Regions from separate parts of the Rhodococcus aerolatus genome, predicted to be linked through region 2. Evidence: riboswitches for the same ligand, from Rfam matches in the RefSeq annotation. Region 2 holds a riboswitch; the other holds the start of a gene.
What was found. Region 2 has a riboswitch for S-adenosylmethionine ahead of ACYVOF_RS11610 (aminotransferase class V-fold PLP-dependent enzyme). Riboswitches for the same ligand answer to the same signal wherever they lie in the genome.

Region 1 (4,562 bases), on a different contig from region 2:
CACGCCGGGTCGTTCTCGATGGCCATGACCTGGGCGGTCTGCAGCCCGATCTGGTCCGCCGTGGCCCGGGCCCCCGTGGCGAGGACCAGGGCCGAGCGCACCCGGTCGGGGTGACCGACGGCCCACTCCAGGGCGCGCATGCCGCCCATCGAGCCCCCGACCACGGCGGCGAAGCTGCCGATGCCGAGCGCGTCGGCCAGGGCGACCTCGGCCGCGACCTGGTCGCGGACGGTGATGTCGGGGAAGCGCGACCCCCAGGGCGCGCCGTCCGGGGCGGTGGAGCCGGGCCCGGTGGTGCCGCGGCACCCGCCGAGCACGTTCGCCGCCACCACGAGGAAGCGGTCGGTGTCGAGGGCGGCCCCGGGCCCGACCAGCCCGTCCCACCAGCCGGGGGAGGGGTGGTCGGGGCCGGCGGGCCCGACGACGTGGGAGTCCCCGGTCAGCGCGTGCAGCACCAGCACCACGTTGGACCGGTCGGCGGCGAGCCGGCCCCACGCCTGCAGGGCGACCGCCACGTCGGGCACCACCACGCCGGACCCGAGGGTGACGTCGCCGACGGCGACCGTGCGCAGCTCGCCCCGCTGCTCGTCGTCACCGACGAGCAGCGGGGTCGGCGGGTGCACCGAGCCGCGCGTCACCGGCGTCGTCAGCCGGCTGCGGCGGCGAGGCCGGTGCGCAGGTCGCCCAGGATGTCCTCGATGCCCTCCAGGCCCACGGCGAGCCGGACCAGGCCGGGGGTCACGCCGGAGGCGAGCTGCTCCTCGGGGGTCAGCTGGGAGTGCGTCGTCGAGGCCGGGTGGATGACCAGCGAGCGGACGTCGCCGATGTTGGCGACGTGGCTGTGCAGGGTGAGCGCGTTGACGAAGCGCTTGCCGGCGTCGACCCCGCCGTCCAGCTCGAACGCGAGCACCGCGCCCGCCCCGCGCGGGGCGAGCTCCTGCCCGCGGGCGTACCACGGCGAGGACTCGAGCCCGGCGTAGGCCACCGAGGTCACGCCGTCGTGGCCCTGCAGGAACTGCGCCACCGCGGTCGCGTTCTGCACGTGGCGCTCCATGCGCAGGCTGAGCGTCTCGATGCCCTGGGCGATGAGGAACGCGTTGAACGGGGACACCGCGGCGCCGAGGTCGCGGAGCAGCTGCACCCGCGCCTTGAGCGCGTAGGCGGGCGCACCGAGGTCGGCGAACCGGACCCCGTGGTAGCTCGGGTCGGGCTCGGTGAAGCCGGGGAAGCGCCCCTGGGTCCAGTCGAAGGTGCCGCCGTCGACGATGACCCCGGCGATCGCGGTGCCGTGCCCGCCCAGGTACTTGGTGGCGGAGTGCACGACGACGTCGGCGCCGTGGGCGAGCGGGTTGATGAGGTACGGCGTGGCGACGGTGTTGTCGACGATGAGCGGGATGCCCTCGGCGTGCGCGACGCCGGAGACGCCCGGGATGTCGAACACGTCGTTCTTCGGGTTGGAGATCGTCTCGCCGTAGAAGGCCTTGGTGGTGGGCCGGACCGCGGCCCGCCACTGCTCGAGGTCGTCGGGGTCGTCGACGAAGCTGACCTCGACGCCCAGCTTGGGCAGCGTGTAGTGGAACAGGTTGTAGGTGCCGCCGTAGAGCCGCGGGCTGGAGACGACGTGGTCGCCCGCGCCGGCGATGTTCAGCACGGCCATCGTCTCCGCGGCCTGGCCCGAGGCGGTGAGCAGCGCGGCCACGCCGCCCTCGAGCGCGGCGATGCGCTGCTCCACCGCGTCCTGGGTGGGGTTCATGATCCGGGTGTAGATGTTGCCCGGCTCGGTGAGGCCGAACAGCGCTGCGGCGTGGTCGGTGTCGCGGAACGCGTAGCTCGTGGTCTGGTAGATCGGCAGCGCGCGGGCGCCGGTGCTCGCGTCGGGGCTCTGCCCGGCGTGGATCTGCTTGGTCTCGAAGCTCCAGCCGGCGCTGGGGTCGGCCAGCGCGGCCTGGTCGAGCTCGCCGGTGGGGTCCGGGGTGGGGACCGTGTCGTCGGCGGTGGGGGTGGAGCCGTCAGGGGTGCTCACAGGTCTGGGACCTCCGTGATCAGGGGGCCCGCCAGGGCCCGCGCTTGCCGTCCGGCACCTCACCGGACGACCAGGTCGTCTCCCGGGGCACCCCACCGCGGTTGGAGGGTTGCCGGCCAGCGAGCCGGGGCTTGACGCTGGCGCTCATGACCTGCCGGACACCCTAGCCGCCGCCGCGACGCGTGCGACAGTGGAGGGCGTGTCGCGACCCCCCGCCCGCCGCGGCCGCAGCACCGCGGGCGTCGTCCTGGCGCTGCTGGTGCTGCTGGGCGGCTGCGGCACCCCCGCGGTCGCGCTGCCCCCCACCCCGTCCGGCGTGCTCACCGCGGACGGTGCGCGCGTGTCCCTCTCGGCCTGGGAGCCGTGCGGCGACGGGGCCCGGTGCGCGTCGGTCTCCGTCCCGCTGGACTGGTCGCAGCCGTCGGGGGACCGGATCAGCGTCGGCCTGGCCCTGCGGCCGGCCGACGACCAGGCCCACAAGCTGGGCACGGTGCTGTTCAACCCGGGCGGGCCGGGTGGGCAGGGGGCCGCGGACGTCGCCGGCGCGGGCGCCCCCGGCTTCCCCGGCGGGCTGGGGGACCGCTTCGACGTGGTCGGCCTCGACCAGCGCGGGGTGGGCTCGTCCGTCCCCCAGGTCCGCTGCCCGGTGGCCCCGGTCGACCCGACGCTCTCCACCACCCCCAGCGACCAGGCCGGCCTGGACGCGCTGGTCGCCCACGACCGGGCCGTGGCGGCCGGCTGCCGGGCGGCCACGGGCCCGCTGCTCGACCACGTCGACAGCCGCAGCGCCGCCCACGACGTCGAGGCCGTCCGGGTGGTCCTCGGCCTGGACTCGGTGCGGTGGCTGGGCCTGTCCTACGGCACCCTGCTGGGGCTGGCCTACGCCGAGCTGCACCCCGACCGGGTGGCGTCGATGGTCCTGGACGGCCCGGTGGACCACGCGGTGGGCGCCGCCGGGCTCACCGACGCCGAGGACCGCTCGACGCAGACCGCGCTGGCCCGGTTCGCGGCCTGGTGCGACACCGCGGACGAGTGCCCGCTCGACGACGCCGCCGCGCAGTACCGCCAGGTGCTCGCCGAGGCCGACGCCGGCCCGCTGCCGACCGGGCTCGACCCGGCCGGGATCACGGCCGAGCAGGTCGGCCGGGCCACCTTTGGCTACCTGCAGGACCCCTCGCAGTGGCCCGCGCTGGGCACGGCGATCGCGGAGGCGCTGGGTGGCGACGCGGCCGGCTTCGCGCCGGACCCGGCGGGCGGGCCGCAGCCCGACCCGGCCCAGGCCGTCACCGACCCGCTCGACCCGGAGGACGGGGTCGCCCCCACCGCGGCGGCGGCGTACCGGGCGGTGGTGTGCCAGGACCTGCCCAGCGACCTCACCGACCTGGCGGACGTGCGTGACCGGCTGGCCGCGCTCACCGCCGCCGCCCCCGACGTGCGCGGCCAGGTCGAGGGGTGGGGGGTCGAGACGGGCTGCCTGGGCTGGCCGGGGGACCCCGCGTACCCGCCGCAGGACTCGGGACCCGTGTCCCCGGCGACCCCGGTGCTCGTGGTCGCGGGTGACGCCGACCCCACCACCCCGCTGTCGCTGGCCCCCGCGCTGGTGGACCGGGTGCGCGGCGCGGTGGTCCTGCCGACCGGGGTCGACGGGCACACCGCGTACTTCAGCGGCGACGACTGCGTGGCCGACGCGGTCGTCGCCCACCTCACCGACCCGGGCACGCCACCCCCGGCGGCGTGCCCGGGCGGGGGGTGAGTCAGGCGCCGGTGGTCAGCACCACGCGGAAGCGGGCGTCGCCGCTCATCATCCGCGCGTAGCCCTCCGCGGCCTGCTCGAGCGGGTAGGTCTCGACCATCGGCCGCACGTCCTGCAGCGCGCTGAACCTCAGGGTGTCCTCGGAGTCCTTCGAGGTGCCCGAGGCGTGCCCGGCGACGGTGGTGCTGCCCGGGATCAGCGCGAACGGCGGGATCTGCATCGGGTCGGCCGAGGCGCCGACCACGACCATGGTGCCGCGGGGGCGCAGCCCGGCGACGGCGGCGCTCATCGCGTCGGGCGCGGTGACGGTGGCGAGGATGGTCTGCGCACCCCCGAGGGCCTGCAGCGCCTCGGCGACGTCCTCGCTGGTGGAGTCGACGTAGTGGTGCGCGCCGAGCTCGAGGGCCTGCGCCTTCTTGTCGGTGCCGCGGGCGATGGCCACGGTCTCGAAGCCCATCCGTCGGGCGTACTGCACGCCGAGGTGGCCGAGGCCGCCGACGCCGAGGATCGCGACCAGGTCGCCCGGGCGGGCGCCGGACTCGCGCAGCGCGTTGAAGGTGGTGATGCCGGCGCACAGCAGGGGGGCGGCGTCGACCGCGGCGAGGTCGTCGGGCACGGCGGCCAGCGCGTCCTTCGGCACGACGACGTGGTCGGCGTAGCCGCCGTCGAACGCGATGCCGGGGACCTGGCCGTTGACGCAGCTGATCATGTCGCCGCGCCGGCACGGGTCGCAGTGCCCGCAGGCGCCGCCGAACCAGCCCACGCCGACGCGCTGGCCGACCTCCC
Region 2 (4,562 bases):
AAGGGGTCGTTGCCCAGCACGGTGCGGCCGATGACGCTGGCGGTCACCGAGGAGAGCACGACGAGGCCGAAGGACTCGGCCGTCCACCGGCGCAGGATCAGCTCCATCGCGAAGAACACCCCGGCCAGCGGGGCGTTGAAGGTGGCCGCGATGCCGCCCGCGGCACCGCAGGCCACGAGCAGGGTGACGCGGCGCTCGTCCAGGCCGACCCGCTGGCCCAGCGTCGAGCCGAGCGCGGAGCCGATCTGGACGATGGGCCCCTCGCGCCCGACGGAGCCGCCGCCACCGATGGTCAGCGCGGAGGCCAGCGCCTTGACCACCGCGACCTGCGGGCGGATGCGACCGCCGTTGCGGGCGACGGCCAGCATCACCTCGGGCACGCCGTGCCCGCGGGCCTCCCGGGCGAAGCGGTACACCAGCGGGCCGTAGAGGATCCCGGCCACCACCGGGGTGAGCAGGACGAAGAAGGGGCCTAGCCACGACAGGTGCGGGTTGGCCACCCGGCCCTGCCCCGCGTAGTCGGTGAACCCCGTGAACACCACCGTGAGGCCCTCGATGAGGTAGCGGAACACCACCGCCCCGAGCCCGGCGCCGATCCCGACGAGCAGGGACAGCGTCACCGCGCCGGTGCGGCCGGACCACCCCGGGGCGCGGTCGAGCACCCGCGCCCCCAGGGAGGGGCGGGCGAGGGGCTGGGATGGGCTCGTCACCGTTCGACAGTGCAACACTTGCACTGTCGAACGCAACGGGGGCACGGTGGGGGCGTGACCGATCCCGCACCCCCCGGTGCTGCCGCCGCCGACCCCGTCGACGCCGTGCTGTCCGCGTCGCGCGCCCTGGTCGCCGTGTCGGCGCGCTCGGTGGCCGCCGCGCCCGACGTGACGCTGCCGCAGTTCCGGATGCTCGTGGTGCTCGAGGCGGGGCCGTCGAACCTCGGGGGGCTGGCGGCCGCGCTGGACGTGGCCGCCTCGACCGCCGTGCGCATGGTCGACCGGCTCGTCGCCGCCGGGCTCGTGGAGCGCGGCGTGGTGCCGACCAACCGGCGCGAGTCCCGCGTGGCGCTCACCGCGGCCGGGCGGCGCACGGTCAGCACGGTCACGGCCCGGCGCCGCCGCGACCTCGCCGCCGTGCTCGGCCGCATCCCGCACCGCCAGCAGACCGAGCTGGCCGCGGCGATGACGTCGTTCGCCGCAGCGGCCGAGAGCCTGTGGCCGGGCATCACCCCGCCGGCCCCCTGAGCCGGGTGCTCAGCTGCCGCAGGGGGTCTCGGTGACCTGCGGGGCCGCCGCCGGGTCCAGGGCCACCAGCTCGCGCAGCGCGGCGCCGAGCCGGTCGACGTCCGCGCTGGAGCTGCCCACCCCGAGGCTCACCCGCACCGCACCCCCGGGCACCCCGAGCCGGGCCAGCAGCGGGTGGGCGCAGAAGCGTCCGTCGCGCACCCCGATGCCGTGCTCGTCGGCGAGGTACGCGGCCACGGCGGCCGGCCGCCACCCGGGGACGGTGAAGGCGACGACCCCGACGACGTCGGCCGGGTCGGCCCAGATCCGCAGCGGGGCCAGGCCGGCCGACGCCAGCTCGTCGAGGACGTGGGCGTGCAGCACGCGCTCGTGCTCGTGCCACGCGGCCTCGTCCCAGGCGGTCAGCTCGCGGCACGCGGCGGCGAGCGCGAGCACCCCGAGCAGGTTGGGCGTGCCGCCCTCGTGCCGGGCCGGGGCGGGCGCCCAGGTGGTGCCGGTGGTGGTGACCTCGGCGACGGCGCCACCCCCGGCCAGGTGCGGCGGGGCGGCGTCGAGCCAGTCCCGGCGCCCGACGAGCACGCCGGCCCCGAACGGTGCGTAGAGCTTGTGCCCGGAGAACGCGAGGTAGTCCAGGCCCAGGGCGGTGAGGTCGATACGGCGGTGCGGCACCAGCTGGGCCCCGTCGACGGCGATGCGCGCGCCGTGGCGGTGGGCCAGCGCGGCGAGCTCGGCCAGCGGCAGCACCTCGCCGGTGACGTTGGAGGCCCCGGTGACGGTGAGCAGCGCGACGGGCTCGCGGCGCAGCGCGGCCTCGACCGCGGCCAGCGTCCCGGCCACGGTCCGGGCCACCGGGACCAGCGTGTCGCCGGACTCCTGCCAGGGCAGGAAGTTCGCGTGGTGCTCCACGTCGAGGTAGACCACCCGCCCGGGCACGGCGGTGGCGAGGAGGTTCAGCGCGTCGGTGGTGTTGCGGGTGAACACGACCACGTCGCGCTCCCCCGCGCCGACGGCCGCGGCCACGTCCCGGCGGGCCTGCTCGTGGGCCCGGGTGCACACCTGGGAGAGGTGCCCCGCCCCGCGGTGGACGCTGGCGTACTGCGGCAGGAACCTGGTGACCTCGTCGGCCACGGCGGCCAGGGCCGGGGTGCTGGCGGCGTTGTCGAGGTTGACGTACGGACGATCGCCGCGACGGGTGGGGGTCGGCAGGCCGGCGCCGACGAGCGCGGCGAACGGGGCCACGGCCGGGCCGGTCGTCGGGTGCGGCCGGGCGGGGGCGAGGCTGGTGGTCACGGCAGGGCTCCTCGGGTCCGGGAGCCCACGGGCGAGCTCCGCGCTTGCCCGCCCCGGGCGGGGCGGGCCGTGTCATCACCCGGGGCACCCCGTCGCGGAGGAGGGTTGCCGGCCAGCGAGCCGGGGCTTCGCGCTGGCACTCGTGACGGCCAGGAAGGTAGCGAGCCCCGGGCCGGGCCCGCAACCCCCCGGCGCGGCGCGCCCCGACCTACAGCGCGGCGCCGGCCCGCACGGCCACGTAGCCGGCGACGACGACGAGCAGGGCGACGAACCCGCGGGTGAGCACCCGGGCGGGCACGTGCTGGGCCACCCGGCCGCCGACCAGCGACGTGAGCACGGCGGCCACCGTGAACGGGACCACCACGTGCCACGGCACGTCGAGGTGGCCCCACCGGGCGAGCAGGCCCGCGGCGCTGTTCAGCGCGATGACCACCAGCGAGGTCGCCGCGGCCACCGGCAGGGGCAGCCCCAGGGCGAGCACGAGGGCGGGCACGATGACGAAACCGCCACCGACGCCGAAGAACCCGGTCAGCAGCCCCACCCCCAGCGCCGCCCCGACCACGACCACCCGTCGGCGCACGGCCGAGCGGATGGTGGTCCGCTCCAGCGTCGTCACCCCACCGGCGTCGGCACGGGCGGCCGGTACCGCCGCGGCCCGGTGCTCCCGGTGCAGCAGTCCCCCGGCGGCCACCAGCATCAGCGCCGCGAACCCGAGCAGCAGCACCTCGGGGGCGACGTGGCGGCCGGCGACGGTGCCCAGCAGCGCGGCGACCGAGCCGAGCAGGCCGAAGGTCAGCCCCGGGCCCCAGCGGACCCGCCCGCACCGGTGGTGCTCGGCCGCCGCGACGACGGACGAGACGCCGACGATGACGAGCGAGGCGGTGGTGGCCGTCGTGGTGCCCTGGCCCAGCCCGTAGACCAGGACCGGCACGGTGAGGATCGACCCGCCGCCGCCCAGCGCGCCGAGCAGCAGGCCGATCACCGCGCCGGCGGCCAGGGCGACCGCGACCACCACGGCTCAGACCACCGTGCCCGGCTGACCGCGGCCGTCGCGGACCTCGAGACCCGCTGCGGCCCAGGCCGTCATGCCGCCGGTGAGGTTGTGCGCCTCGATCCCGCGCTCGGCCAGCGCCTCGACGGCCCGGGCGGAGCGGGCGCCGCTGCGGCACACCGCGACCACGGGGGTGCCGGCGGGCAGGTCGACCGCGGCCAGGGTGCCCAGCGGCACGTGGACCGCCTGCGGGGCGTGGCCCGCCTCCCACTCGCTGTCCTCGCGGACGTCGACGAGCAGGTGGCTGCCGTCCGCGGTGAGCTCGGCGGCACGGGCCGGCGTGAGCTCGCTCGGCTGGTTCTCGGACATCCTGTCTCCCTCCGGTTCTCCGCTGCCGGTCAGGCCGTGGCGTGGACGTCGGTGGTGACCTCGAGCCCGGCGTCGGCGGCGGCGTCGAAGTCGGCGTCGACGTGGACGACGTCGCGGCCGGCGCGGTCGAGCACGCTGGCGGCGACGGCCGCGCGGTAGCCCGAGCCGCAGTGCACCCAGACCTGCCCGGCGGGGACCTCGTCGAGCCGGTCGAGCAGGGTGTGCAGCGGGACGTTGACCGCGTCGACGAGGTGCCCGCCGGCGAACTCGTCGGTGCGGCGGACGTCGAGCAGCGGGCCGGGGTGCTCGGCCGCCACCTCGGCCCAGCCGACCCGGCGGTACGAGCGCACCTCGTGGTCGGCGAGCGCGGTCGCGGGGTCGCCGAGCACCGCGTCCGGGTGGTCCCAGCCGATGCGGGCGAGCTCGCGCACCGCGGTCTCGACGTCGCCCTCCTCGCCCAGCAGCGTCAGCGGCTCGCCCCAGGGCAGGGTCCACCCCAGGTAGGTCAGGAAGCTCGCGCCCGGCTCGAACGAGAGGGTCCCGGCGAGGTGGCCGTCGGCGAACGCCCGCCGGGTGCGCAGGTCGACCACCCAGCCGCCGTCGGCGAGCCGGCGGCGCAGCTCGTCGGCCCCGAGCGGGGCGGGCACGGCCAGGTCCGGGGCGCTCGGACCGTG

Region 1: it holds a riboswitch for S-adenosylmethionine, as region 2 does, so the genes downstream of both, ACYVOF_RS04280 (bifunctional o-acetylhomoserine/o-acetylserine sulfhydrylase) here and ACYVOF_RS11610 (aminotransferase class V-fold PLP-dependent enzyme) in region 2, are expected to answer to the same signal.

Annotation. Positions count from the first base shown of each region.
Region 1 is NZ_BAAGQZ010000005.1:189,140-193,701, reverse strand. Features, by position in the region: gene metX (homoserine O-acetyltransferase MetX) at 1-605, opposite strand, end outside; gene ACYVOF_RS04280 (bifunctional o-acetylhomoserine/o-acetylserine sulfhydrylase) at 647-1,939, opposite strand; SAM riboswitch class IV at 2,059-2,175, opposite strand; gene ACYVOF_RS04275 (alpha/beta fold hydrolase) at 2,223-3,776, shown strand; gene ACYVOF_RS04270 (alcohol dehydrogenase) at 3,778-4,562, opposite strand, start outside.
Region 2 is NZ_BAAGQZ010000029.1:95,536-100,097, reverse strand. Features, by position in the region: gene ACYVOF_RS11620 (chloride channel protein) at 1-710, opposite strand, end outside; gene ACYVOF_RS11615 (MarR family winged helix-turn-helix transcriptional regulator) at 765-1,238, shown strand; gene ACYVOF_RS11610 (aminotransferase class V-fold PLP-dependent enzyme) at 1,248-2,528, opposite strand; SAM riboswitch class IV at 2,564-2,676, opposite strand; gene ACYVOF_RS11605 (sulfite exporter TauE/SafE family protein) at 2,737-3,543, opposite strand; gene ACYVOF_RS11600 (rhodanese-like domain-containing protein) at 3,547-3,888, opposite strand; gene ACYVOF_RS11595 (MBL fold metallo-hydrolase) at 3,918-4,562, opposite strand, start outside.